One region of the Lysinibacillus sp. FW12 genome, then DNA from elsewhere that is predicted to be linked to it. Evidence: a T-box and tRNA genes for the amino acid it is inferred to sense, from the RefSeq annotation. Region 1 holds a T-box; the other regions hold tRNA genes.

Region 1 (10,005 bases):
TTTACTACTCAATACAACAGTTGGTTATGTTCTAATCAAAGGAATCACAAAAGTATTTGATCATTTATTATCATATGCCAATGCAGGTATATCATTTGTTTTTGGTGGTTTAGCAAATGAAGGAGAATCACCATTCTTTTTAACAGTATTATTACCGATTATCTTTATTTCAGTCTTGATCGGGATTTTACAACACTTTAGAATACTTCCCTTATTTATGAAATGGATAGGATTATTTTTAAGCAAAGTCAGTGGTATGGGAAAATTAGAGTCCTATAATGCCGTTGCTTCTGCTATGGTAGGACAATCCGAAGTATTCATAACGGTCAAAAAACAATTAGATAAGATTGCCCCTCATCGTATGTATACTTTATGTGCATCAGCTATGTCTACCGTTTCGATGTCAGTTGTTGGAGCCTACATGACAATGATTGAGCCTAAATATGTTGTAACGGCCATAGTCCTGAATCTATTTGGGGGCTTCATCATTGTTTCCATCATTAATCCTTATACTGTAGATGAAAAGGAAGATATCTTAACGATTGAAGATGAGCATAAGCAAGCCTTCTTCCAAATGATTGGAGAATATATTATGGATGGCTTTAAAGTAGCCATCATTGTTGGTGCCATGCTTATTGGTTTCGTAGCTTTAATGGATTTAATCAATTCACTATTTGATATGATTATCGGCATCTCTTTCCAAGAAATATTAGGCTATATCTTTGCACCAATCGCCTTCTTAATGGGGATCCCATGGAAAGATGCTGTTTCTGCTGGCGGCATTATGGCAACTAAATTAGTAACGAATGAATTCGTTGCCATGATCAATCTTGGTGACGTCTCAGCGTCCATGAGTGAACGTACACTGGGCATTATTTCTGTATTCCTTGTATCCTTTGCCAACTTTTCATCCATTGGTATTATTTCCGGGGCAGTGAAAGGGTTGAACGAAAGACAAGGTAATGTTGTTGCACGATTTGGCTTAAAGTTGTTGTACGGCGCTACACTTGTAAGTATCCTAACAGCTATTATTGTTGGATTGATTATTTAAACTGAATATGGGACTATTTTTGAACTGCACTCGACTCGGTTAGTTGGGTGCAGTTTTTCTGTATTGTATCTTCGTAATCGCTATGGGTTGCACATCAAAACAACGACATTTGCAAGATGTAGACAAGAAAGGATGAAAAGAAAGTTAGGTGCTAAGAATGACTGAATATGACCGCTTTTTCCAATTAAAAGGCGTTCATGCCCAACACTTATCAAATTAAAAAAGAACACTCATTTGTTTTAACTCTTAAACAGATGAGTGTTCTTTCAGTTTTTCATCGTTCTGAATAATAGACTGATTCAAGTAATTCTGCTCTTGAATGGGATCTATCCATTCCTTCACTTCAAAAAATTTAACGATGTTATTTAATGATAAAGCGCAGAATACAATAGCACTAAAAAACTAAGTAGAGTGAAACTAAATAGAATTATTAGAGGTAATTTCTCTTTACGTTCTTTGATTCGATTCATTCTAAGAAATAGTACAATACAAAGGGCAAGTGAAATACCAAAAAGAATAATAGGAACTATAGATAACAAAACTATTCTCCTTTTCTAATAATTAACATTGAGAACCTATCCAGAAAGGATCTGGATTTACTGTACCTGTCCATTTAAAAAATACAAAAGTGTTAAAAGAATTCCGTTAATCGTTATAAATGAGAAGGATGGACCGAACCTGAAGGATTTTTTAGTATTTCGTTATACTAATTTAAAAAGGACAAAACATATTAGTCATATTAAATATGTTTTGTCCTTTGATTTATTTTTTTATTTAGGTATTGATAACTATGTTTTAGTAATGCACATTTTAATTTATGTCTCTTTATTTAACGACAATATTGACAAGTTTGCCTGGAATAACGATGACTTTTACTAAGCTCTTTCCTGCCATATATTCTTGTACTTTTTCATCAGCCAATGCCACTTTTTCGATGTCCTCTTTTGAAGCATCTTTTGCTACGACGATTTTAGCACGTACTTTACCCGCAACTTGCACTGCTACTTCTACTTCATCATCCACAAGCTTAGCTTCATCATACGTTGGCCATTGCGCATAAGAAATTGTTCCTTCATTACCTAATAGCTGCCATAATTCTTCAGCAATATGTGGAGCGATTGGTGCTAGCATTTTAACAAAACCTTCCGCATAGGCTGTTGGGATCACATCAACTTTATAGCAATCGTTGATAAATACCATCATTTGTGAAATAGCTGTATTAAAGCGGATGCCTTCATAATCCTCTGTCACTTTTTTCACTGTTTGGTGATAAGCTTTTTCAAGTGTTTGATCGTTAGATACTTGAATTTTAGCAGAGATTGTTCCATCCTCTTCATTGACAAATAGACGCCAGATACGGTCTAAGAAGCGTCGTGCGCCGTCTAAGCCATTTGTAGACCATGCAACAGAAGCCTCAAGTGGTCCCATAAACATTTCATATAAACGTAATGTATCTGCCCCATGCGAATCGATGATTTCATCTGGGTTTACAACATTCCCTTTAGATTTAGACATTTTTTCATTACCTTCACCAAGAATCATACCTTGGTTAAATAATTTTTGGAACGGCTCTTTCGTATGAACAACACCTAAATCATATAACACTTTATGCCAGAAGCGAGCGTATAGTAAATGTAGTACAGCATGCTCAGCCCCACCAATATAAATATCAACTGGTAACCAGCGTTTTAGTAATTCTGGATCAGCAATCGCTTCTGTATTTGTAGGATCGATATAGCGTAAGAAGTACCAGCTAGAGCCTGCCCACTGTGGCATTGTATTTGTTTCACGACGGCCTTTTTTGCCTGTCTCTGGATCTACAACATTCACCCATTCTGCAATATTTGCCAATGGTGATTCACCAGTACCCGATGGACGGATATTATCTGTTTTCGGAAGCATTAATGGTAGTTCCTCTTCTGGAACAGGTGTGATCGTGCCATCTTCCCAATGAATCATTGGAATCGGTTCACCCCAGTAACGTTGACGAGAGAATAACCAGTCACGTAGACGATAAGAGATTTTCTTCTCCCCTACGCCTTTTTGCTCTAACCATTCGATTGCTTTCGCGATGCCATCTACTTTGTTTAAACCATTTAGGAAGTCCGAGTTAATATGTGGACCATCACCAGTAAATGCTTCTTTGCTGATGTCTCCGCCTTCAAGGACAGGAACAATGTCTAAGCCGAACGCTGTTGCAAATTCATAGTCTCGTTCATCATGGGCTGGAACCGCCATAATAGCACCTGTACCGTAAGACACTAGTACATAATCAGCAATCCAAATCGGAACTTTTTTACCGTTAATCGGATTCACTGCATAGGCTCCTGTAAATACACCTGTTTTCTCTTTCGCTAAATCTGTACGCTCAAGGTCAGATTTCATTTTGACCTTTTCTAAATAATCCTCGACAGCTTGGCGTTGTTCAGCAGTAGTAATCTGTTCTACTAATTTATGTTCAGGTGCAAGCACACAGTATGTAGCACCAAATAATGTATCAGGACGTGTTGTAAATACCGTGAAGTTTTGATCTGTACCATCAATATCAAATGTTACTTCTGCCCCTTCTGAACGACCAATCCAGTTACGTTGCATATCTTTAATAGACTCTGGCCAATCTACTTCCTCTAAGTCATCAATTAAACGGTCTGCATATGCCGTAATTTTTAGCATCCATTGTTTCATTGGTCGACGTTCTACTGGATGCCCTCCACGTTCTGATTTCCCATCAATTACCTCTTCATTCGCCAATACAGTACCAAGTGCTGGACACCAGTTCACAGCCACTTCATCGACATAAGCTAAACCTTTTTTATAAAGTTGGATAAAAATCCATTGTGTCCATTTATAATAGTTAGGGTCCGTTGTGTTAATTTCGCGATCCCAATCATAGCTAAAGCCTAGCTCTTGGATTTGACGCTTGAATGTCGCAATATTTTTTGCGGTAAACTCAGCTGGATCATTACCAGTATCAAGTGCATATTGCTCAGCTGGTAAACCAAATGCATCCCAGCCCATTGGGTGTAATACATTGTAGCCTTGCATACGTTTAAAGCGTGAAAGGATATCTGTAGCTGTATATCCTTCTGGATGGCCTACATGAAGTCCAGCACCAGATGGATATGGGAACATATCTAGGGCATAAAATTTAGGCTTCGCTGTTTCATTTTCAGTTTTAAATGTTTTATTATCAGCCCAATATTGCTGCCACTTTTTTTCAATTTGTTGATGATTAAAACTCATTCTTTTTCCTCCTTCGATGGATCATGTTGCTCTTCATCAGAATTGACAAAATATTTAAAAAATAAAAAAACTCGCCCCATTCTTAAAGAAGGGACGAGAGAATTTGTACTCCCGCGGTACCACCCAGATTAGTGATTACACTCGGCTCAAGCTTCCTTAACGCGGAAGAAACGACACACGATATTTCACGCGGGCAGACTCAGAAGGCGAGTTCAACTTGCTTTCTTACTAGCTTTCACCAACCGCTAGCTCTCTAAAAAGAACCACAAATCTACTATTCCTCATCACAGTCTTTACATGATATTGCATTTATTCTAATGGAAAGTATTGAAAAGCACAAGCCTTTGTTTACAGGTTACCCATTACTGAACAATTAATTCCTTTTTTTCCTTAGTTTTAGATAAATCCTTACATTCATGAAAAGCAAAATGCTGACATCCAATGCATTGATTTACATCCAAATAGCTAATAGCTTTTGTAATTGCTTCTCCTGTGTGCTGATAAAAATGTTGCGCGCCTATTTTATCGTAGATTCCATTGTGCTGCAGGGCTACCTTTAAATCACCTTGCACACCAGTTAACAAAATAGTACCACCTTGCGCTATAAAGTTATCCATGATATTGCTAAAATATGCTTCACCAGTTGAATCCATAAAGGGCACTTTCCCCATTCGTAAAATCAAAACTTTTGATTTCTGATGTAACGCGCTTTCAATCGTTTGTTCAAACATTTGTGCTGCACCAAAAAACAGTGGACCTTCAATTGTATACATGCTAATTTGCGGACAATCATGCTGCTTGTGAACGACATGTGCCTGCACCTTCTCCCCTTTGAGGGAATGATCGGGTAATACTTTTGTGACAACAAGCTTTTCACTCATCCGTTTCGCAAATAAAAGCACAGCCAAGACTAGCCCTACTTCGACTGCTAATGTAAGACTAGTAAAGACAGTTAATAAAAAGGTAATCAATAATACAAGTGAATCTCCAGATTTTAACTTCACAATATGCGAAAAATGGTGTCGTTCACTCATATTCCAAGCTACTACCATTAACACAGGAGCCATACTTGCTAACGGTATGTGTGACGCATATGGAGCTAATAACAATAATGTGACTAAGACAAACACACCATGGATGATACCTGACATAGGAGAAACTGCGCCTGTTTTAATATTGGTCGCTGTACGTGCAATCGCACCCGTGGCAGGTATACCTCCAAACAATGGCGTCACGATATTGGCAATCCCTTGCCCAATAAGTTCCCGGTTGCTGTTATGCTTACTATTTGTCATCCCGTCTGCAACGACAGCAGATAGCAGAGATTCTATGCCTCCTAGCATTGCAATGACAAACGCTGGACCAATAAGCTGTTGTAAGCGTTCCAACGTAATAGGAGGAAAAGCAAAATGAGGTAATGAATTAGGAATTTGACCATAGGCTGTTGCAATAGTGGCAACTTGTCCTGAAAAGAAGAACGTTGCCACAAGAGTTGAAACAACAATTCCAACTAATGCACCAGGAACTTTTGGAAAAAGTTTTGGTGTGATGATAATCGTTAGTAAACAAAGGATTGCCGTAAAGATACTATAAACATTCGTCGTACCTAGCTGCTTAACGATTTCTTGTATATTGTCCATAAAATATTCATGTCTTTCCATATTGGTTAGCCCTAAAAAATTGGCAATTTGACCTGTAAAAATAAGAACAGCTATACCTGCAGTAAAACCAACTGTTACAGGGCGAGGAATAAACTTAATTAAAGACCCCAGCTTAAAAATACCCATTAAGCAAAGCAGAACCCCTGCCATTAAACCGGCAAGTAATAAATCTTCATAGCCATAAGTAAGGACAATTCCTAATAATACCGGCACAAACGCTCCGGTGGGCCCACCAATTTGATATTTAGATCCACCAAAAAGCGAAATAAGGATACCAGCAATACAAGCGGTATAAATACCATACTCAGGTTTCACACCAGATGCAATGGCAAAGGACATGGCGAGTGGAATGGCGACAATCCCAACAATAATTCCAGACATTACATCCTTCTTTACATGATGAACTGAATACCCTTCAAAGCGTCCTGTAAACAGTGACTTCATAGATAAATCTTCCCTTCAAAATAATAAGCAAAGCATAATTTTTAAACATCATTGATTTACTTATTGTCTTCGTCACCTTCATTGCTCGTCATTTCTTCTAATCTTGAAATGGTATTAACTAAATGGTTATTAAAAATATCCTTTGCCACTCCGAGTAATTCACCAATCATTGGATCACTTAAAGAATAGTAAACTTTTTTACCTTCTTTCACCCCATAAACAATATTTTTAGCACGTAAAACACTTAATTGCTGTGAAACTGCCGAGCCCTCTTTTTCTAAACAATCTTGAATCTCGTTGACACTTTTCTGACCATCTACAAGGAGTTCAAGTATTCTAATACGTAACGGATGTGCTAATGCTTTAAAAAAATCCGCCTTAAACTGTTGTAAGCCCTCTTCCATAAAAAAACCTCCATATCACTACATATTCAAATATTTGAATATATATAATTGTAAGCCTGTTGACAATATTTTTCAATATCTCCTATAAAAAAGAGCAAAACCTAGTGTTATACACACTCGATTTTGCTCTCTTTTTATTTTGTTAGATTATTAATCTACAACTATATTGTTCTTTTTTAAAGGATAATCGTAAGTTAAACATGGGATAATAGCCAACAGCACAATGACCACTAAGGTTAACACTAGAGGGATCATCCCAAACTGATCCACCATTATCCCGCCGAATAATGGCCCAATCATCCGTCCCCCAGTCGCAGCACTATTAATTATGCCCTGATAAAACCCTTGTCGTCCTTTTGGTGCAAGTTGATTCGCAATGGTTGGCAATGCGGGGGTATAAAACATTTCGCCAAATGTTAAAACAAGCATCGCTGCACCGAACATTTTAAAATCACTTGCAAAGGCAATAATTCCAAAAGAAATGGCAATAAGCGTTACACCAAACACTAACTGACGTTTTAAATGATGCTCCCACCGTTTTACAAGAGGCGCAATAAGAGGTTGCCCCAAAACAATAAGTAGACCATTTATTGTCCAAAGTAAGCTGTATTGTTTTAACCCCAAGCCTAAATCTTGGGTATAAGACGAAATCGTTGCACTCCATTGAGAATATGCTAGCCAACATAAAACGGAGGACGCACTAATAATTAACAAAGCATAGAATGGTGCCTTGTTAACAATTCGTTTACTTTCACTAACGACACTCTTCGGTGCAATACTCCCTACCTCTAAACGCTTAAATGTAAATAGCGCAATGAAAAAGAATAAAATATACATCCCTAAATTTACTTTAAAAACATAGTCAAATTGATAATCTGCCACTATACCTGCAAGTGCAGGTCCTACAGCAACTCCAACATTCTGTGCCAAATAGATGGCATTAAAGGCTTTTCGTCCGCCCTCTGGCCATGCAGCACCAGCTAATGCAAACATACTTGGAAAAACGATGCCCCCACTAAAGCCGAGTATTGTTAAAAACCACACATAATGTGGCCAACCGTGCCAAATCGTTAAACCAATTAGTGAAGCAATCGTTAACAGAATGCCAAACATTATAGCCTTATAGCCACCAATTCTATCAAATAAGTAACCTCCTAGTAGGTTACCAAGTACCCCAGCAGCAGAATTGAGCATTAAGACAAAGCCAGCCATCGCAAGCGTTTTTCCTAAATAATCATGCATATAAATGGCATTTAAAGGCCATAAAAAAGAGTTGCCTGTTGTGTTAACAAGCATTCCAATTATTAAAAACCAAACACGTTTTGGCATATGATGACCTCCATTATTTCGCTTCTCTAAATAGCTAGTTTATGCTGAAACACTTAAAAGTACAAGGAAAATAATTTTACCCTTTTTACAAGTCTTCCACAATATTTTACTTAGGAATGATATTCCATCTTCTCTTTTTCGTTACAATTTAAAACTTCTATGTATGATTAAGCCCTTCTCCCATGACGGAACGAAAAGCACATGATAAAATAAAGAGTTAGAGGAGTGAAATAAATGACAGAAATGAATTTTCCTTTTCCTTCTGAGGGGAAAAGATACTATACATGGAATCGCTATTTACGTGATCAATTTGGTCATAAAGTGTTTAAAGTAGCGTTAGACGCAGGCTTTGATTGCCCCAATCGTGACGGCACAGTAGCCTTTGGTGGCTGTACATTTTGCAGTGCTGCTGGCTCTGGCGATTTTGCAGGCAATAAGGTCGATCCAATCGATGTCCAATTCGCCGAAATTCGAGATAAAATGCATCAAAAATGGAAAGACGGCAAATACATGGCCTACTTCCAAGCCTATACTAATACACATGCCCCATTGCCAGTTTTAAAGGAAAAGTTTGAAGCTGCTTTAGCGCAAGAAGGTGTAGTTGGTTTGTCCATTGCTACACGTCCGGACTGTTTACCAGATGATGTCGTAGAATACTTAGCTGAATTAAATGAGCGTACGTATTTATGGATTGAGCTTGGCCTTCAAACTGTTCATGAAAAAACTGCCAATCTTATTAACCGCGCCCATGATTATGCAACCTATGTAGAAGGTGTTGAAAAATTGCGCAAACATGGGATACGTGTTTGCTCACATATTATTAACGGCCTGCCTTTAGAGGACTATGACATGATGATGGAAACCGCACGAGAAGTGGCAAAGCTAGATGTCCAAGGTATTAAAATCCACTTACTTCACCTATTAAAAGGAACACCTATGGTAAAGCAATACGAAAAAGGGATGCTAGAATTTTTAGATCAGGATGTTTACACAAAGCTAGTAGCTGATCAATTAGAAATTTTACCACCTGACATGGTTATTCATCGCATTACAGGCGATGGACCGATTGATTTAATGATTGGGCCAATGTGGAGTGTCAATAAATGGGAAGTGTTGAATGGTATTGATGCCGAGCTTGAACGTCGTGGCAGTTGGCAAGGGAAGTTTTATAAGGCTGAGGTTACAAAATGAAATTACAACGTGTTTTACAGTATGCCCAGTGGCTATTAAAGGATAGTATAGCAGTGGGAGATACGGTGGTTGATGCGACGGCAGGAAATGGCCATGATACCCTCTTTTTAGCACAGCTAGTCGGAGATAAAGGACAAGTATATGCCTTTGATGTTCAAAAGGAGGCAGTGGATGCTACACTCCATCGTCTATTAGATCACGGTTTAGAGCACCGCGCTCTTGTATTAAACAAAGGACATGAGGAAGTATCAAACTTTGTACACAAGCCAGTAGCGGCAGCCATCTTTAATCTTGGCTATTTACCTGGTAGCAACCATGATATTATTACCCAACCAACTACTACAATACAGGCTATCGAGGATTTGCTAAAGCTTTTGAAAATTGGAGGGTTAATTGTCCTAGTCATTTATCATGGTCATCCTGGTGGAAAGGAAGAGCGAGATAGTGTTATTGACTATGTCAGTAAGCTTCCACAAAAATATGTACATGTCTTAAAATATGAATTCCTCAATCAGCAGAATGATCCACCATTTGTTATTGCGTTAGAGAAAATAAAAGAATATCCTATTTAATACGATCAGGTACAAGAAAAAAGGCGATTAATTAGTTTAATAGAAACTAGTTAATCGCCTTCCTCTTTAACTATTTATTTTTTCGTTTTTCATTATAGTCAATCCAGAAA
Region 2 (10,005 bases), 1.2 Mb from region 1:
AGTATTTAGCCTTGGGAGATGGTCCTCCCGGATTCCGACGGAATTTCACGTGTTCCGCCGTACTCAGGATCCACTCAGGAGAGAACGAACTTTCGACTACAGGGCTTTTACCTGCTCTGGCGGACCTTTCCAAGTCGCTTCATCTAACTCGCTCTTTTGTAACTCCGTATAGAGTGTCCTACAACCCCAAGAGGCAAGCCTCTTGGTTTGGGCTCTTCCCGTTTCGCTCGCCGCTACTCAGGGAATCGATTTTTCTTTCTCTTCCTCCAGGTACTTAGATGTTTCAGTTCCCTGGGTCTGCCTTCAAGACGCTATGTATTCACGTCAAGATACTACGCGATTAAACGTAGTGGGTTCCCCCATTCGGAAATCTCCGGATCAAAGCTCACTTACAGCTCCCCGAAGCATATCGGTGTTAGTGCCGTCCTTCTTCGGCTCCTAGTGCCAAGGCATTCGCCGTGCGCCCTTAATAACTTAACCAAGTTATTAAGCCTATAAAAAACTTAAAAAATAAATGTGTTTGTTACAATTTCAATGTCGTTTTATCCAGTTTTCAAAGAACAAAATTGGTGGAGCCTAGCGGGATCGAACCGCTGACCTCCTGCGTGCAAGGCAGGCGCTCTCCCAGCTGAGCTAAGGCCCCAAGAGGTATATATGGTGGGCCTAAATGGACTCGAACCATCGACCTCACGCTTATCAGGCGTGCGCTCTAACCAGCTGAGCTATAGGCCCTCTTGGAAGTTTTATAATATTTCATAAACCTTCAAAACTGAACGCAAAACGTAATCTTACAAACCCAAGGTTTGTATTCCGAAATAATCCTTAGAAAGGAGGTGATCCAGCCGCACCTTCCGATACGGCTACCTTGTTACGACTTCACCCCAATCATCTATCCCACCTTCGGCGGCTGGCTCCAAAAGGTTACCTCACCGACTTCGGGTGTTACAAACTCTCGTGGTGTGACGGGCGGTGTGTACAAGGCCCGGGAACGTATTCACCGCGGCATGCTGATCCGCGATTACTAGCGATTCCGGCTTCATGTAGGCGAGTTGCAGCCTACAATCCGAACTGAGAACGACTTTATCGGATTAGCTCCCTCTCGCGAGTTGGCAACCGTTTGTATCGTCCATTGTAGCACGTGTGTAGCCCAGGTCATAAGGGGCATGATGATTTGACGTCATCCCCACCTTCCTCCGGTTTGTCACCGGCAGTCACCTTAGAGTGCCCAACTAAATGATGGCAACTAAGATCAAGGGTTGCGCTCGTTGCGGGACTTAACCCAACATCTCACGACACGAGCTGACGACAACCATGCACCACCTGTCACCGTTGCCCCCGAAGGGGAAACTATATCTCTACAGTGGTCAACGGGATGTCAAGACCTGGTAAGGTTCTTCGCGTTGCTTCGAATTAAACCACATGCTCCACCGCTTGTGCGGGCCCCCGTCAATTCCTTTGAGTTTCAGTCTTGCGACCGTACTCCCCAGGCGGAGTGCTTAATGCGTTAGCTGCAGCACTAAGGGGCGGAAACCCCCTAACACTTAGCACTCATCGTTTACGGCGTGGACTACCAGGGTATCTAATCCTGTTTGCTCCCCACGCTTTCGCGCCTCAGCGTCAGTTACAGACCAGAAAGTCGCCTTCGCCACTGGTGTTCCTCCAAATCTCTACGCATTTCACCGCTACACTTGGAATTCCACTTTCCTCTTCTGCACTCAAGTCCCCCAGTTTCCAATGACCCTCCACGGTTGAGCCGTGGGCTTTCACATCAGACTTAAAGGACCGCCTGCGCGCGCTTTACGCCCAATAATTCCGGACAACGCTTGCCACCTACGTATTACCGCGGCTGCTGGCACGTAGTTAGCCGTGGCTTTCTAATAAGGTACCGTCAAGGTACAGCCAGTTACTACTGTACTTGTTCTTCCCTTACAACAGAGTTTTACGATCCGAAAACCTTCTTCACTCACGCGGCGTTGCTCCATCAGGCTTTCGCCCATTGTGGAAGATTCCCTACTGCTGCCTCCCGTAGGAGTCTGGGCCGTGTCTCAGTCCCAGTGTGGCCGATCACCCTCTCAGGTCGGCTACGCATCGTCGCCTTGGTGAGCCGTTACCTCACCAACTAGCTAATGCGCCGCGGGCCCATCTTATAGCGACAGCCGAAACCGTCTTTCAGTGTTCCACCATGAGGTGGAACAGATTATTCGGTATTAGCCCCGGTTTCCCGGAGTTATCCCAAACTATAAGGTAGGTTGCCCACGTGTTACTCACCCGTCCGCCGCTAACGTCAAAGGAGCAAGCTCCTTCTCTGTTCGCTCGACTTGCATGTATTAGGCACGCCGCCAGCGTTCGTCCTGAGCCAGGATCAAACTCTCCATAAAAGAAATTTGATTAGCTCAAATTGTTTTGCTGGCATCAATTTTGATGTCCAAAATTTTGTTTCGTTCACTAGCCGAAACTAGTTACTTAAAACTTTATTGATTACGTTTTGCTTGTTCAGTTTTCAAGGTTCATTTAATTGAATTGGTGGAGCCTAGCGGGATCGAACCGCTGACCTCCTGCGTGCAAGGCAGGCGCTCTCCCAGCTGAGCTAAGGCCCCATAAATTTAGGAAATGGTCGGGAAGACAGGATTCGAACCTGCGACCCCTTGGTCCCAAACCAAGTGCTCTACCAAGCTGAGCTACTTCCCGTTCGTTCTTTTGGCGCGCCCGACAGGAGTCGAACCCATAACCTTCTGATCCGTAGTCAGACGCTCTATCCAATTGAGCTACGGGCGCATAATAATGGTGCCGAGGACCGGAATCGAACCGGTACGGTAGTCACCTACCGCAGGATTTTAAGTCCTGTGCGTCTGCCAGTTCCGCCACCCCGGCACATTTGGAGCGGAAGACGAGGTTCGAACTCGCGACCCCCACCTTGGCAAGGTGGTGTTCTACCACTGAACTACTTCCGCATGTGCATAAGTTTTTTTATCTGGCAATGAAAATAATGGTGCGGGTGAAGGGAGTCGAACCCCCACGCCTTGCGGCGCTAGATCCTAAGTCTAGTGCGTCTGCCAATTCCGCCACACCCGCTTATTATTATTTCAAAATGGTGAGCCATGAAGGACTCGAACCTTCGACCCTCTGATTAAAAGTCAGATGCTCTACCAACTGAGCTAATGGCTCGAAAAAATGGTGCCGGCTATAGGAATCGAACCCACGACCTACTGATTACAAGTCAGTTGCTCTACCTGCTGAGCTAAACCGGCATATGGTGGAGGATGACGGGCTCGAACCGCCGACCCCCTGCTTGTAAGGCAGGTGCTCTCCCAGCTGAGCTAATCCTCCTGGGTATTATGCCTAGCGACGTCCTACTCTCGCAGGGGGAAGCCCCCAACTACCATCGGCGCTAAAGAGCTTAACTTCCGTGTTCGGTATGGGAACGGGTGTGACCTCTTTGCCATCATCACTAGACTTTTTAAAAGACAAGATTTATTATAACATATTTCGTTATAAATACAAGCTTTTTTTAAAACTTTCTTGTTCTTTCAAAACTGGATAAACGGTGCATTGACTGCTTCAAACAATTTGGTTAAGTCCTCGATCGATTAGTATTCGTCAGCTCCATGTGTCACCACACTTCCACCTCGAACCTATCTACCTCATCGTCTTTGAGGGATCTTACTTACTTGCGTAATGGGAAATCTCATCTTGAGGGGGGCTTCATGCTTAGATGCTTTCAGCACTTATCCCGTCCACACATAGCTACCCAGCGATGCCTTTGGCAAGACAACTGGTACACCAGCGGTGTGTCCATCCCGGTCCTCTCGTACTAAGGACAGCTCCTCTCAAATTTCCTACGCCCACGACGGATAGGGACCGAACTGTCTCACGACGTTCTGAACCCAGCTCGCGTACCGCTTTAATGGGCGAACAGCCCAACCCTTGGGACCGACTACAGCCCCAGGATGCGATGAGCCGACATCGAGGTGCCAAACCTCCCCGTCGATGTGGACTCTTGGGGGAGATAAGCCTGTTATCCCCGGGGTAGCTTTTATCCGTTGAGCGATGGCCCTTCCATGCGGAACCACCGGATCACTAAGCCCGTCTTTCGACCCTGCTCGACTTGTAGGTCTCGCAGTCAAGCTCCCTTGTGCCTTTACACTCTACGAATGATTTCCAACCATTCTGAGGGAACCTTTGGGCGCCTCCGTTACCTTTTAGGAGGCGACCGCCCCAGTCAAACTGTCCGCCTGACACTGTCTCCTGCCCCGCTAAGGGGCATGGGTTAGAATTTCAATACAACCAGGGTAGTATCCCACCGACGCCTCCTTCGAAGCTGGCGCTCCGAGATCTCTGGCTCCTACCTATCCTGTACAAGTTGTACCAAAATTCAATATCAGGCTACAGTAAAGCTCCACGGGGTCTTTCCGTCCTGTCGCGGGTAACCTGCATCTTCACAGGTACTATAATTTCACCGAGTCTCTCGTTGAGACAGTGCCCAGATCGTTACGCCTTTCGTGCGGGTCGGAACTTACCCGACAAGGAATTTCGCTACCTTAGGACCGTTATAGTTACGGCCGCCGTTTACTGGGGCTTCAATTCGCAGCTTCGCTTGCGCTAACCACTCCTCTTAACCTTCCAGCACCGGGCAGGCGTCAGCCCCTATACGTCACCTTACGGTTTTGCAGAGACCTGTGTTTTTGCTAAACAGTCGCCTGGGCCTATTCACTGCGGCTCTCATGCGCTTGCACGCTCAAGAGCACCCCTTCTCCCGAAGTTACGGGGTCATTTTGCCGAGTTCCTTAACGAGAGTTCTCTCGCACACCTTAGGATTCTCTCCTCGACTACCTGTGTCGGTTTGCGGTACGGGCACCTCTCACCTCGATAGAGGCTTTTCTTGGCAGTGTGAAATCAGGAACTTCGTCCATACGGACTCGCCATCACAGCTCAACGTTACAGTGTGCGGATTTGCCTACACACACGCCTTACTGCTTGGACGCGCATAACCAACAGCGCGCTTACCCTATCCTACTGCGTCCCCCCATTTCTCAAACGGTGAGGAGGTGGTACAGGAATATCAACCTGTTGTCCATCGCCTACGCCTGTCGGCCTCGGCTTAGGTCCCGACTAACCCTGAGCGGACGAGCCTTCCTCAGGAAACCTTAGTCATACGGTGGACGGGATTCTCACCCGTCTTTCGCTACTCATACCGGCATTCTCACTTCTAAGCGCTCCACCAGTCCTTCCGGTCTGACTTCAACGCACTTAGAACGCTCTCCTACCACTGACATCGTAGATGTCAATCCACAGCTTCGGTGAATCGTTTAGCCCCGATACATTTTCGGCGCAGCGTCACTCGACCAGTGAGCTATTACGCACTCTTTAAATGATGGCTGCTTCTAAGCCAACATCCTGGTTGTCTGTGCAACGCCACATCCTTTTCCACTTAACGATTACTTTGGGACCTTAGCTGGTGGTCTGGGCTGTTTCCCTTTTGACTACGGATCTTATCACTCGCAGTCTGACTCCCGTGTATAAATATCTGGCATTCGGAGTTTGTCTGAATTCGGTAAACCGGGATGGCCCCCTAGTCCAAACAGTGCTCTACCTCCAGTATTCTCATCACGAGGCTAGCCCTAAAGCTATTTCGGAGAGAACCAGCTATCTCCAAGTTCGATTGGAATTTCTCCGCTACCCACACCTCATCCCCGCACTTTTCAACGTGCGTGGGTTCGGGCCTCCAGTAAGTGTTACCTTACCTTCACCCTGGACATGGGTAGATCACCTGGTTTCGGGTCTACGACCACGTACTATTTCGCCCTATTCAGACTCGCTTTCGCTGCGGCTCCGCCTTCTAAAGCTTAACCTTGCACGTAATCGTAACTCGCCGGTTCATTCTACAAAAGGCACGCTATCACCCATTAACGGGCTCTAACTACTTGTAGGCACACGGTTTCAGGATCTCTTTCACTCCCCTTCCGGGGTGCTTTTCACCTTTCCCTCACGGTACTGGTTCACTATCGGTCACTAGGTAGTATTTAGCCTTGGGAGATGGTCCTCCCGGATTCCGACGGAATTTCACGTGTTCCGCCGTACTCAGGATCCACTCAGGAGAGAACGAACTTTCGACTACAGGGCTTTTACCTGCTCTGGCGGACCTTTCCAAGTCGCTTCATCTAACTCGCTCTTTTGTAACTCCGTATAGAGTGTCCTACAACCCCAAGAGGCAAGCCTCTTGGTTTGGGCTCTTCCCGTTTCGCTCGCCGCTACTCAGGGAATCGATTTTTCTTTCTCTTCCTCCAGGTACTTAGATGTTTCAGTTCCCTGGGTCTGCCTTCAAGACGCTATGTATTCACGTCAAGATACTACGCGATTAAACGTAGTGGGTTCCCCCATTCGGAAATCTCCGGATCAAAGCTCACTTACAGCTCCCCGAAGCATATCGGTGTTAGTGCCGTCCTTCTTCGGCTCCTAGTGCCAAGGCATTCGCCGTGCGCCCTTAATAACTTAACCAAGTTATTAAGCCTATAAAAAACTTAAAAAATAAATGTGTTTGTTACAATTTCAATGTCGTTTTATCCAGTTTTCAAAGAACAAGTTTTGAAGTATTTCATTCGGAAGAATGAACCTTCAAAACTGAACGCAAAACGTAATCTTACAAACCCAAGGTTTGTATTCCGAAATAATCCTTAGAAAGGAGGTGATCCAGCCGCACCTTCCGATACGGCTACCTTGTTACGACTTCACCCCAATCATCTATCCCACCTTCGGCGGCTGGCTCCAAAAGGTTACCTCACCGACTTCGGGTGTTACAAACTCTCGTGGTGTGACGGGCGGTGTGTACAAGGCCCGGGAACGTATTCACCGCGGCATGCTGATCCGCGATTACTAGCGATTCCGGCTTCATGTAGGCGAGTTGCAGCCTACAATCCGAACTGAGAACGACTTTATCGGATTAGCTCCCTCTCGCGAGTTGGCAACCGTTTGTATCGTCCATTGTAGCACGTGTGTAGCCCAGGTCATAAGGGGCATGATGATTTGACGTCATCCCCACCTTCCTCCGGTTTGTCACCGGCAGTCACCTTAGAGTGCCCAACTAAATGATGGCAACTAAGATCAAGGGTTGCGCTCGTTGCGGGACTTAACCCAACATCTCACGACACGAGCTGACGACAACCATGCACCACCTGTCACCGTTGCCCCCGAAGGGGAAACTATATCTCTACAGTGGTCAACGGGATGTCAAGACCTGGTAAGGTTCTTCGCGTTGCTTCGAATTAAACCACATGCTCCACCGCTTGTGCGGGCCCCCGTCAATTCCTTTGAGTTTCAGTCTTGCGACCGTACTCCCCAGGCGGAGTGCTTAATGCGTTAGCTGCAGCACTAAGGGGCGGAAACCCCCTAACACTTAGCACTCATCGTTTACGGCGTGGACTACCAGGGTATCTAATCCTGTTTGCTCCCCACGCTTTCGCGCCTCAGCGTCAGTTACAGACCAGAAAGTCGCCTTCGCCACTGGTGTTCCTCCAAATCTCTACGCATTTCACCGCTACACTTGGAATTCCACTTTCCTCTTCTGCACTCAAGTCCCCCAGTTTCCAATGACCCTCCACGGTTGAGCCGTGGGCTTTCACATCAGACTTAAAGGACCGCCTGCGCGCGCTTTACGCCCAATAATTCCGGACAACGCTTGCCACCTACGTATTACCGCGGCTGCTGGCACGTAGTTAGCCGTGGCTTTCTAATAAGGTACCGTCAAGGTACAGCCAGTTACTACTGTACTTGTTCTTCCCTTACAACAGAGTTTTACGATCCGAAAACCTTCTTCACTCACGCGGCGTTGCTCCATCAGGCTTTCGCCCATTGTGGAAGATTCCCTACTGCTGCCTCCCGTAGGAGTCTGGGCCGTGTCTCAGTCCCAGTGTGGCCGATCACCCTCTCAGGTCGGCTACGCATCGTCGCCTTGGTGAGCCGTTACCTCACCAACTAGCTAATGCGCCGCGGGCCCATCTTATAGCGACAGCGAGATGCCGTCTTTCAGTGTTCCACCATGAGGTGGAACAGATTATTCGGTATTAGCCCCGGTTTCCCGGAGTTATCCCAAACTATAAGGTAGGTTGCCCACGTGTTACTCACCCGTCCGCCGCTAACGTCAAAGGAGCAAGCTCCTTCTCTGTTCGCTCGACTTGCATGTATTAGGCACGCCGCCAGCGTTCGTCCTGAGCCAGGATCAAACTCTCCATAAAAAGAAATTTGATTAGCTCAAATTGTTTTGCTGGCATCAATTTTGATGTCCAAAATTTTGTTTTGTTCACTAGCCGAAACTAGTTACTTAAAACTTTATTGATTACGTTTTGCTTGTTCAGTTTTCAAGGTTCATTTTGTTAACCATCTCATCGACAGCAACTTTTAAATTATAACATATTTCGTTTTTCGTTGTCAACATCTTTTTTAAAAAGTTTTTAAGTCCGAAGAGACAACTCTTAAACTATATCATAATCATTTTCGTAAGTCAACATCTTTTTCATCTAAATTTCTTTGATGTTGTTTCTTGCATCGTCTTAACGACAAGTAATAATTTATCATGTTAACTTAGACATCGCAAGTGTTTTTTTAAACAAAATCTACTTTATTTAAAAATAACGAATTAATAAGCTATTTTACGCATTTACGAGAATACGGAAATTATATATTCTCCTTTGCCCACTTAATTATTTGTTTTACTATACATCTCTTTCTTTCAAATCACAACATTTTATCCTACTATTTTTCAAATCAAAAGTGCATTACAGTTTACTATATAAGAAAACCTCTAGAAAACTAAAGGCTTTCGATAGAGCAAATGTTATTGTGTCGTTCATTTCATACAAACTTTTTTCATTCAAGGCAACAACGTATTTACATGTACACGTTTTATATGTACCGTATCGAAAATAAGCGCTAAAGTGCTTTTACTACACTTTAGCGCTTATTTCTATTATGTCCTATTTTAAATCGTCACTTTGAGGATCAACTATATTTAAGCACCATAAGAAATTATCCCAAGCGGAATACCAGCCACTGAAAATTTCCGACGAATCATCCCAACGCACGTCGAATTTCTTCTGACCGTCTATCTCCACTAAATATAATGTAAGGTTTTCGTCTTTCTTAGCCACTACTAATTTCATACCATGCTCAAGTTCTTCTTCAGTAAATGGAACATCAGAAACTGATCGTAATTGTGCCTGTTCAAACACTTGTTTGTTAATAATTTTGTAATTCATTATAAGCCCCCAATAAAATACTTCTTTTTTTACTTAGTAATTTAAAAAACATAGAACTATAAAAGTATAACCTAAATTTAATCAACCTTTAAACAACTTAATTTTTTTCAAAGCATAAAAAAAGAGAACCCACTTATCCCGTGAATTCTCCTCTTTATTTATTTCTTTTGTTTTATTGCTCTATGAAAAAAACCAACTACTTTGTAATATGGCGCATTGTTGGGAACAATAATACGTCACGAATTGATGGTGAATTTGTAAGGAGCATAATTAAACGGTCAATACCGATTCCTAAACCACCTGTTGGAGGCATACCGTATTCCAACGCTTCAATGAAATCATTGTCCATTTCATGTGCCTCATCGTTACCTGCCGCTTTTTCTGCTAATTGTGCTTCAAAACGTTGGCGTTGGTCGATAGGATCATTTAGCTCTGTGAAGGCATTTGCATGCTCACGACGAACGATAAATAACTCAAAGCGATCTGTGAAACGCTCGTCCTCTGGATTTTTCTTCGCTAGAGGAGAGATTTCTACTGGGTGGCCATATACAAATGTAGGTTGTACAAGTGTCTCTTCTACCTTTTGTTCAAAGAATTCATTGATAATATGACCTACTTCATGAACATCTTTTACTTCTACTCCATGCTCTTTAGCAAGTGTTTGAGCTTGTTCTTTTGTCATTGGCTGCCAGAAGTCCACACCAGTTGCCTCTTTTACAGCGTCTACCATATGAACTCGTTTCCAGCCTACTGCAAG
Region 3 (10,005 bases), 620 kb from region 1:
CCAAACCTCCCCGTCGATGTGGACTCTTGGGGGAGATAAGCCTGTTATCCCCGGGGTAGCTTTTATCCGTTGAGCGATGGCCCTTCCATGCGGAACCACCGGATCACTAAGCCCGTCTTTCGACCCTGCTCGACTTGTAGGTCTCGCAGTCAAGCTCCCTTGTGCCTTTACACTCTACGAATGATTTCCAACCATTCTGAGGGAACCTTTGGGCGCCTCCGTTACCTTTTAGGAGGCGACCGCCCCAGTCAAACTGTCCGCCTGACACTGTCTCCTGTCCCGCTAAGGGGCATGGGTTAGAATTTCAATACAACCAGGGTAGTATCCCACCGACGCCTCCTTCGAAGCTGGCGCTCCGAGATCTCTGGCTCCTACCTATCCTGTACAAGTTGTACCAAAATTCAATATCAGGCTACAGTAAAGCTCCACGGGGTCTTTCCGTCCTGTCGCGGGTAACCTGCATCTTCACAGGTACTATAATTTCACCGAGTCTCTCGTTGAGACAGTGCCCAGATCGTTACGCCTTTCGTGCGGGTCGGAACTTACCCGACAAGGAATTTCGCTACCTTAGGACCGTTATAGTTACGGCCGCCGTTTACTGGGGCTTCAATTCGCAGCTTCGCTTGCGCTAACCACTCCTCTTAACCTTCCAGCACCGGGCAGGCGTCAGCCCCTATACGTCACCTTACGGTTTTGCAGAGACCTGTGTTTTTGCTAAACAGTCGCCTGGGCCTATTCACTGCGGCTCTCATGCGCTTGCACGCTCAAGAGCACCCCTTCTCCCGAAGTTACGGGGTCATTTTGCCGAGTTCCTTAACGAGAGTTCTCTCGCACACCTTAGGATTCTCTCCTCGACTACCTGTGTCGGTTTGCGGTACGGGCACCTCTCACCTCGATAGAGGCTTTTCTTGGCAGTGTGAAATCAGGAACTTCGTCCATACGGACTCGCCATCACAGCTCAACGTTACAGTGTGCGGATTTGCCTACACACACGCCTTACTGCTTGGACGCGCATAACCAACAGCGCGCTTACCCTATCCTACTGCGTCCCCCCATTTCTCAAACGGTGAGGAGGTGGTACAGGAATATCAACCTGTTGTCCATCGCCTACGCCTGTCGGCCTCGGCTTAGGTCCCGACTAACCCTGAGCGGACGAGCCTTCCTCAGGAAACCTTAGTCATACGGTGGACGGGATTCTCACCCGTCTTTCGCTACTCATACCGGCATTCTCACTTCTAAGCGCTCCACCAGTCCTTCCGGTCTGACTTCAACGCACTTAGAACGCTCTCCTACCACTGACATCGTAGATGTCAATCCACAGCTTCGGTGAATCGTTTAGCCCCGATACATTTTCGGCGCAGCGTCACTCGACCAGTGAGCTATTACGCACTCTTTAAATGATGGCTGCTTCTAAGCCAACATCCTGGTTGTCTGTGCAACGCCACATCCTTTTCCACTTAACGATTACTTTGGGACCTTAGCTGGTGGTCTGGGCTGTTTCCCTTTTGACTACGGATCTTATCACTCGCAGTCTGACTCCCGTGTATAAATATCTGGCATTCGGAGTTTGTCTGAATTCGGTAAACCGGGATGGCCCCCTAGTCCAAACAGTGCTCTACCTCCAGTATTCTCATCACGAGGCTAGCCCTAAAGCTATTTCGGAGAGAACCAGCTATCTCCAAGTTCGATTGGAATTTCTCCGCTACCCACACCTCATCCCCGCACTTTTCAACGTGCGTGGGTTCGGGCCTCCAGTAAGTGTTACCTTACCTTCACCCTGGACATGGGTAGATCACCTGGTTTCGGGTCTACGACCACGTACTATTTCGCCCTATTCAGACTCGCTTTCGCTGCGGCTCCGCCTTCTAAAGCTTAACCTTGCACGTAATCGTAACTCGCCGGTTCATTCTACAAAAGGCACGCTATCACCCATTAACGGGCTCTAACTACTTGTAGGCACACGGTTTCAGGATCTCTTTCACTCCCCTTCCGGGGTGCTTTTCACCTTTCCCTCACGGTACTGGTTCACTATCGGTCACTAGGTAGTATTTAGCCTTGGGAGATGGTCCTCCCGGATTCCGACGGAATTTCACGTGTTCCGCCGTACTCAGGATCCACTCAGGAGAGAACGAACTTTCGACTACAGGGCTTTTACCTGCTCTGGCGGACCTTTCCAAGTCGCTTCATCTAACTCGCTCTTTTGTAACTCCGTATAGAGTGTCCTACAACCCCAAGAGGCAAGCCTCTTGGTTTGGGCTCTTCCCGTTTCGCTCGCCGCTACTCAGGGAATCGATTTTTCTTTCTCTTCCTCCAGGTACTTAGATGTTTCAGTTCCCTGGGTCTGCCTTCAAGACGCTATGTATTCACGTCAAGATACTACGCGATTAAACGTAGTGGGTTCCCCCATTCGGAAATCTCCGGATCAAAGCTCACTTACAGCTCCCCGAAGCATATCGGTGTTAGTGCCGTCCTTCTTCGGCTCCTAGTGCCAAGGCATTCGCCGTGCGCCCTTAATAACTTAACCTACAGCTTTCAATACACATCGCATTTCGTTGTCAGCTTCACTCGTTCAATCAGTCCCGTACTGAAGTACGCTCCTTCATTTACTCGATTGCTTCCTAGAACTGCTTGTGTCTTGAAACCTTACTAATGTTATTAAGCCTATAAAAAAACTTAAAAAATAAATGTGTTTGTTACAATTTCAATGTCGTTTTATCCAGTTTTCAAAGAACAAGTTTTGAAGTATTTCATTCGGAAGAATGAACCTTCAAAACTGAACGCAAAACGTAATCTTACAAACCCTAGGTTTGTATTCCGAAATAATCCTTAGAAAGGAGGTGATCCAGCCGCACCTTCCGATACGGCTACCTTGTTACGACTTCACCCCAATCATCTATCCCACCTTCGGCGGCTGGCTCCAAAAGGTTACCTCACCGACTTCGGGTGTTACAAACTCTCGTGGTGTGACGGGCGGTGTGTACAAGGCCCGGGAACGTATTCACCGCGGCATGCTGATCCGCGATTACTAGCGATTCCGGCTTCATGTAGGCGAGTTGCAGCCTACAATCCGAACTGAGAACGACTTTATCGGATTAGCTCCCTCTCGCGAGTTGGCAACCGTTTGTATCGTCCATTGTAGCACGTGTGTAGCCCAGGTCATAAGGGGCATGATGATTTGACGTCATCCCCACCTTCCTCCGGTTTGTCACCGGCAGTCACCTTAGAGTGCCCAACTAAATGATGGCAACTAAGATCAAGGGTTGCGCTCGTTGCGGGACTTAACCCAACATCTCACGACACGAGCTGACGACAACCATGCACCACCTGTCACCGTTGCCCCGAAGGGGAAACTATATCTCTACAGTGGTCAACGGGATGTCAAGACCTGGTAAGGTTCTTCGCGTTGCTTCGAATTAAACCACATGCTCCACCGCTTGTGCGGGCCCCCGTCAATTCCTTTGAGTTTCAGTCTTGCGACCGTACTCCCCAGGCGGAGTGCTTAATGCGTTAGCTGCAGCACTAAGGGGCGGAAACCCCCTAACACTTAGCACTCATCGTTTACGGCGTGGACTACCAGGGTATCTAATCCTGTTTGCTCCCCACGCTTTCGCGCCTCAGCGTCAGTTACAGACCAGAAAGTCGCCTTCGCCACTGGTGTTCCTCCAAATCTCTACGCATTTCACCGCTACACTTGGAATTCCACTTTCCTCTTCTGCACTCAAGTCCCCCAGTTTCCAATGACCCTCCACGGTTGAGCCGTGGGCTTTCACATCAGACTTAAAGGACCGCCTGCGCGCGCTTTACGCCCAATAATTCCGGACAACGCTTGCCACCTACGTATTACCGCGGCTGCTGGCACGTAGTTAGCCGTGGCTTTCTAATAAGGTACCGTCAAGGTACAGCCAGTTACTACTGTACTTGTTCTTCCCTTACAACAGAGTTTTACGATCCGAAAACCTTCTTCACTCACGCGGCGTTGCTCCATCAGGCTTTCGCCCATTGTGGAAGATTCCCTACTGCTGCCTCCCGTAGGAGTCTGGGCCGTGTCTCAGTCCCAGTGTGGCCGATCACCCTCTCAGGTCGGCTACGCATCGTCGCCTTGGTGAGCCGTTACCTCACCAACTAGCTAATGCGCCGCGGGCCCATCTTATAGCGACAGCCGAAACCGTCTTTCAGTGTTCCACCATGAGGTGGAACAGATTATTCGGTATTAGCCCCGGTTTCCCGGAGTTATCCCAAACTATAAGGTAGGTTGCCCACGTGTTACTCACCCGTCCGCCGCTAACGTCAAAGGAGCAAGCTCCTTCTCTGTTCGCTCGACTTGCATGTATTAGGCACGCCGCCAGCGTTCGTCCTGAGCCAGGATCAAACTCTCCATAAAAGAAATTTGATTAGCTCAAATTGTTTTGCTGGCATCAATTTTGATGTCCAAAATTTTGTTTTGTTCACTAGCCGAAACTAGTTACTTAAAACTTTATTGATTACGTTTTGCTTGTTCAGTTTTCAAGGTTCATAACGTCGTCTTTCAGACAACTTCTTTATGTTATCACACAACCATTTGGTTGTCAACACTTTTTTGGAGCGGGTGATGAGAATCGAACTCACGACATCAGCTTGGAAGGCTGAGGTTTTACCATTAAACTACACCCGCGTATTTATTGTTTAAAATTGGCGCGCCCGGCAGGAGTCGAACCCACAACCTTCTGATCCGTAGTCAGACGCTCTATCCAATTGAGCTACGGGCGCATATAAAATTAAATGACTTGGTGCGGCCGAGAGGACTTGAACCTCCACGGGGTTGCCCCCACTAGGCCCTCAACCTAGCGCGTCTGCCGTTCCGCCACGACCGCATTCGATTAGTAACTTTCTCATTATACTACGATAACCAAAAAAGTCAACCTTTTTTCTTAAAATAAGATGAGCCATGAAGGACTCGAACCTTCGACCCTCTGATTAAAAGTCAGATGCTCTACCAACTGAGCTAATGGCTCATATTAAGAAATGAATGGCTGGGGTACTAGGATTCGAACCTAGGCATGACGGAATCAAAATCCGTTGCCTTACCGCTTGGCTATACCCCAATAAGTGGCGGTCCCGACCGGGATCGAACCGGCGATCTCCTGCGTGACAGGCAGGCATGTTAACCGCTACACCACGGGACCAAATTATTGTAATTTAAAATATAATATAAAGAAAATGACCCCTACGGGATTCGAACCCGTGTTACCGCCGTGAAAGGGCGGTGTCTTAACCACTTGACCAAGGGGCCATGGCTCCGAAGGCAGGACTCGAACCTGCGACAACCTGATTAACAGTCAGGTGCTACTACCAACTGAGCTACTTCGGAATAATCATGTAATGTTGTCGTCGTTATCTTGTCGACTTTTACTATTATAGGGACAACTTAATAAAACGTCAACTGTTTTTTTATTTTTTTACTCTAATAGTTTTAATCTCCCCAAACACTTGCTACAACAATACTTTTCAACATTCATTTTTATTTTTCGAACATATAATTGTTGGCAATTGACACAAGTATAAGTATAACGACGACTATATTTGGTAGTTGATGCTTTAGGAGGTTGTAAAACTGAGCAAAATCGAGGTGCATTTACTTTTTTTAATAATGCCCGAAAGTCTTGATCTCGATGTTGATACCCTTTACCTTCTATATGTAAATGATAATGACATAGTTCATGCAGGACTATACCTTCAATTTCCTTAACGCCATATAGCTCAAAGGCTTTAGGATTAATTTCTATATTATGGGATTGTAAAAGATACCGCCCTCCTGTTGAACGTAATCTAGCGTTAAAGTAGGCTTGATGTTGAAATGGCTTTTGAAAACTTTCCAAGGATAAGCGACGAACAAGCTGTTGTAATTCCTCATTGTTCATAATGATCACCTCTAACAACAAGAATACCACACTGCGTAGTATAGACAGTGTGGTAAAAATTTATTACTTATTCTAATGTTTGATTTTTAGGCGGAAGCATTGTTAAAGAAATACGCCCTTTATTTACGTCTATTTGTTCAACCCAAACAGTGACAATATCACCTAAAGCTACAACTTCTAATGGATGTTTAATGCGCTTAGTTTGTAGTTTAGAAATATGCACAAGTCCGTCTTGTTTCACTCCAATATCAACAAATGCACCGAAATCTACTACATTTCGAACTGTCCCCTGGAGCTCCATCCCTATTTTTAAATCTTCCATTTTCAACACATCGGTTTTCAGCAATGGTTGTGGGAAGGCGTCACGGGGGTCTCGGCTTGGTTTCATTAAAGTATCCACGATATCTTGAATGGTCACAACGCCTATGCCAAGAACTTCACTTAACTTGTCAATATCTAAAGCTGCAATTGCTGCTTCTGCCTTGGATGTTCCGAGCTCTTTTTTATCTATTTGTGCCTCAGCTAAAATTTGCTCAGCAAGTTTGTAGCTCTCAGGGTGAATTCCCGTCGCATCAAATGGATTTTTTGCTTCAGGAACACGCAAGAATCCAATAGCTTGTTCATAAGTTTTAGCACCAAGCCTTGGAATCTTCTTTAATTGTGCTCGTGTAGTAAATTGACCATTTTCCTCTCGCATCTTCACGATATTCTCAGCAACTGTTTTCGATAAACCAGAAACATATTGTAAGAGTGATGAGGAAGCTGTGTTAACATCAACCCCCACTTGGTTAACAGCTGTTTCTACTATAAATGTTAGCGATTCATTTAATTTTTTTTGAGAAACATCGTGTTGATATTGACCTACCCCTACTGCTTTTGGTTCAATTTTCACCAACTCTGATAAAGGATCCTGCAAACGGCGTGCAATGGAAACAGCACTGCGTTGCTCAACCTGTAAATCAGGAAATTCTGCACGTGCAATATCAGACGCCGAGTAGACAGACGCTCCCGCTTCATTGACAATAACATAAGCCACATCGGTCGTAATTTCACTTAATACGTCCGCAATAAATTGTTCCGTTTCTCTGGATGCTGTTCCGTTACCGATTGCAATTATACTTATTGGATACTTAGCTAAAATACCTTTCACCGTAGCTTTAGATTTTGCCACATCGGGCTTAGGGGGATGTGGATAAATAGCTGTTACCTCTAGCATTTTCCCAGTTTCATCTACAACCGCTAGCTTACAGCCTGTGCGGTAAGCCGGGTCAACTCCCAATACATATTTCCCTTTCATTGGTGGTTGCAGTAATAAATTTCGTAAATTTTCAGAGAAGATGTGAATAGCTTGAGCCTCCGCTTTTTCTGTAAGCTCATTTCGTAATTCCCTTTCAATAGAAGGCTGAATTAAACGCTTGTATGAATCTTCTATAGCTAGTTTAACTTCTGCAATAGCAGGAGATGAACCAGTGGCAGGTATCCATTCCTTCCACATAATCATTAACACTCGATCCACTGGTACATGGATTGAAACCTTTAAAACTTCTTCTTTCTCTCCTCTGTTGATGGCTAAAATACGGTGTGGAACGATACGACTAACAGGCTCTTCGTACTCGTAATACATTTCAAAAACATTTTTTTCATCGATTTCAGCATTTTTTACAGTTGTTACAAGGACTCCATCTTTCCATGAGTACGCACGGATTTTCTCACGAATTGCAGCATCATCAGCAAAACGTTCTGCTAAAATATCTCGAGCTCCCATTAGAGCTTCCTCTGTATTGGCAACTTGTTCATTATCTACAAAATCAACAGCTAATTGCTCTAATGTATCATTACTAAATGCTAATAGAAGGTCTGCCAGTGGTTCTAAGCCTTTTTCTTTCGCAACAGTTGCCTTTGTACGTCGTTTTTGCTTATACGGTCTGTATAAATCCTCCACGCGCTGTAAGACTGTTGCTGAAAGAATCGCCTTTTCTAATTCGGGCGTAAGTTTATCCTGTTCCTGAATTAAACGGATAACCTCCTCTTTCCGTTGTTCAAGTTGCTGTATGTAGTGATAACGATCCTCTACAGCTTTAATCTGCACTTCATCGAGAGATCCTGTTACTTCTTTACGATAACGCGCAATAAATGGTACCGTGTTTCCCTCTTCTAATAATTTTATAACAGCATCTACTTGCCCTGGTTTGACCGCTACATCTTTTGCAATGAGCTGTAACATTTGTTTTTGTTCCACATCATCACTACCCTTTTTCTTTTCATTTTACCATTACACTTTACTAAAAATGCAAAAAAATAGTCTACTCATATCTGTTTGAGTAGACTATTTTTTTGCATATTAACAAACCGATAGATAGATTAGAGCGAAACACTGCCACTCGCTAGAATAGCCTCTTGTAATTTCTTTATTGCTTTTCTTTGTATTCTTGATACATGCATTTGAGAAATTCCTAATCGTTCTCCAGCTTCTTTTTGACTAAGTTGCTCTAAATATGTAAGCTGAATAATCTGTTTTTCTCTCTCATTCAACACAACTAGCGCATCAGCAACGATCATTCGTTTATCAGTTATTTCGTAGCCGTCATCTTCTCTACCCAAAATATCGAATAACGTGACTGTACTACCATCTGAATCTGACTCTATCGAATGATCCATAGAAAGAGCTTGATAACTACGGCTCATTTCCATAGCTTCTAAAACTTCTTCTTCAGCAACCTCTAAGCGTTCTGCAATATCTTTAATAGAAGGAGAGCGCTGTAGTTCAATTGTCAGCGCCTCCACCGTTGATTTGATTCTCGGTCCTAGTTCTTTTATTCGTCTAGGCACGTGAACATCCCATGTTTTATCACGTAAAAATCGCTTAATTTCTCCAACTATCGTTGGCACCGCAAATGCCTCAAAACTACGACCAACATTCGGATCAAAACGTCTGATTGCACCTAATAAACCCAGCATCCCTACTTGAACAATATCATCATAGTAAGATTTACCATTCGAATATTTACGTGCTATTGATTCAACTAGATATCGATAATGAATCACTAAGTTTGTTTGTGCTTCATCATCCTCCGTTGACTGGTACAATTCAATCCACTTTAGTACATCTTCCTTGGATGAAGATTTATGTAGTGATTCTTTCGACATTTTTTTCCACCTGCTCCCTAGTGACATACTTTGTCATAAAGACAGTTACGCCACCATCGTTATTGATCATCACCTCATCCATCAAAGTTTCCATTAAATAAAGTCCTAAACCACCTTCTCTAAGCCCCGCAATACTTTCTTCAGGATGATATGGTCCAATCTTAGACTTGATCTCTTCGAAATTAAAGCTATTGCCATAATCCGCAATCATCATTTCCATTTTATTGTCGTATAGCGCACATCCAATGACAATTTCGCCTTCTTCATCTTCTTTATAAGCATGGTGAACAACATTCGTTACAGCTTCACTTGCTGCAATTTTTAAGTCTTCGATATCATCATAATTAAAACCGATCCTACTAGCTAAGCCCGAGACAGTTAATCGAATGACACTGACAAATTGCGGTTTAGCAGGAACTCTAATTTCAATATAGTCAAATTCCTTCATTATCTTAATTCCACCTTTTTATCAGTTTCGATATCCATCAAATCACTTAGTCCTGTAATTTCAAACAATCTTTGTAATCTATTTGATAAACCAACCAGCTTTACTTTGCCATTTTCACGTAACGCTCTTTTATAAAAGGCAACAAAAATCCCAAGACCTGTACTATCCATGTAATTTACCTTTGATAAATCAAGTTCAATCTCTAACCCTTCAGTTATCTTTACAGCTTCTAATTCCTCTCGTAATCCAGAAGCAGTAAATGTATCAATTTCACCTTCAACAAAACCAAATAATTTATGATCAATTTCTTTAAAATGTATTGTCACGTCCATATAGCACACCTCCACCATATTTGTTAGACTATTTTCTCTTCCCTGTTCAATTAAAACGTAAACCTATTTTTTTAAAATAACTACAGTAAAATCATCAGTTAGTTTAAAATTCTGCACTTTCTCTATTTCCTTATAAAGAATTTGGCACAATTGCTGAGCTGTTAAATGCTTATTCTCCTTA

Evidence for each region. A T-box is a leader RNA that pairs with one kind of tRNA and senses whether it is charged. The one in region 1 lies ahead of leuS (leucine--tRNA ligase), so its partner is inferred to be a tRNA-Leu.
Region 2: it has a tRNA-Leu gene. The T-box ahead of leuS (leucine--tRNA ligase) is inferred to sense a tRNA for this amino acid. The anticodon was not compared.
Region 3: it has a tRNA-Leu gene. The T-box ahead of leuS (leucine--tRNA ligase) is inferred to sense a tRNA for this amino acid. The anticodon was not compared.

What each region holds. Positions count from the first base shown of each region.
Region 1 is NZ_CP139094.1:1,210,392-1,220,396, reverse strand. It holds gene SJW71_RS06295 (NupC/NupG family nucleoside CNT transporter) at 1-1,051, shown strand, start outside; gene leuS (leucine--tRNA ligase) at 1,877-4,294, opposite strand; T-box leader at 4,381-4,591, opposite strand; gene SJW71_RS06285 (SulP family inorganic anion transporter) at 4,657-6,399, opposite strand; gene SJW71_RS06280 (ArsR/SmtB family transcription factor) at 6,456-6,803, opposite strand; gene SJW71_RS06275 (MDR family MFS transporter) at 6,954-8,132, opposite strand; gene SJW71_RS06270 (TIGR01212 family radical SAM protein) at 8,367-9,323, shown strand; gene SJW71_RS06265 (tRNA (mnm(5)s(2)U34)-methyltransferase) at 9,320-9,895, shown strand; gene SJW71_RS06260 (alanine/glycine:cation symporter family protein) at 9,966-10,005, opposite strand, start outside.
Region 2 is NZ_CP139094.1:2,746-12,750, forward strand. It holds rRNA gene SJW71_RS00010 (23S ribosomal RNA) at 1-480, opposite strand, end outside; tRNA gene SJW71_RS00015 (tRNA-Ala) at 568-643, opposite strand; tRNA gene SJW71_RS00020 (tRNA-Ile) at 656-732, opposite strand; rRNA gene SJW71_RS00025 (16S ribosomal RNA) at 827-2,378, opposite strand; tRNA gene SJW71_RS00030 (tRNA-Ala) at 2,522-2,597, opposite strand; tRNA gene SJW71_RS00035 (tRNA-Pro) at 2,612-2,688, opposite strand; tRNA gene SJW71_RS00040 (tRNA-Arg) at 2,699-2,775, opposite strand; tRNA gene SJW71_RS00045 (tRNA-Leu) at 2,783-2,871, opposite strand; tRNA gene SJW71_RS00050 (tRNA-Gly) at 2,877-2,951, opposite strand; tRNA gene SJW71_RS00055 (tRNA-Leu) at 2,988-3,072, opposite strand; tRNA gene SJW71_RS00060 (tRNA-Lys) at 3,090-3,165, opposite strand; tRNA gene SJW71_RS00065 (tRNA-Thr) at 3,173-3,248, opposite strand; tRNA gene SJW71_RS00070 (tRNA-Val) at 3,252-3,327, opposite strand; rRNA gene rrf (5S ribosomal RNA) at 3,338-3,453, opposite strand; rRNA gene SJW71_RS00080 (23S ribosomal RNA) at 3,568-6,495, opposite strand; rRNA gene SJW71_RS00085 (16S ribosomal RNA) at 6,676-8,228, opposite strand; gene SJW71_RS00090 (hypothetical protein) at 8,967-9,248, opposite strand; gene lysS (lysine--tRNA ligase) at 9,445-10,005, opposite strand, start outside.
Region 3 is NZ_CP139094.1:585,532-595,536, reverse strand. It holds rRNA gene SJW71_RS03140 (23S ribosomal RNA) at 1-2,524, opposite strand, end outside; rRNA gene SJW71_RS03135 (16S ribosomal RNA) at 2,831-4,381, opposite strand; tRNA gene SJW71_RS03130 (tRNA-Gly) at 4,578-4,651, opposite strand; tRNA gene SJW71_RS03125 (tRNA-Arg) at 4,670-4,746, opposite strand; tRNA gene SJW71_RS03120 (tRNA-Leu) at 4,765-4,850, opposite strand; tRNA gene SJW71_RS03115 (tRNA-Lys) at 4,919-4,991, opposite strand; tRNA gene SJW71_RS03110 (tRNA-Gln) at 5,007-5,081, opposite strand; tRNA gene SJW71_RS03105 (tRNA-Asp) at 5,087-5,162, opposite strand; tRNA gene SJW71_RS03100 (tRNA-Glu) at 5,198-5,269, opposite strand; tRNA gene SJW71_RS03095 (tRNA-Asn) at 5,271-5,347, opposite strand; gene SJW71_RS03090 (SprT family protein) at 5,436-5,897, opposite strand; gene SJW71_RS03085 (Tex family protein) at 5,965-8,136, opposite strand; gene sigB (RNA polymerase sigma factor SigB) at 8,259-9,044, opposite strand; gene rsbW (anti-sigma B factor RsbW) at 9,022-9,492, opposite strand; gene SJW71_RS03070 (STAS domain-containing protein) at 9,492-9,824, opposite strand; gene SJW71_RS03065 (PP2C family protein-serine/threonine phosphatase) at 9,888-10,005, opposite strand, start outside.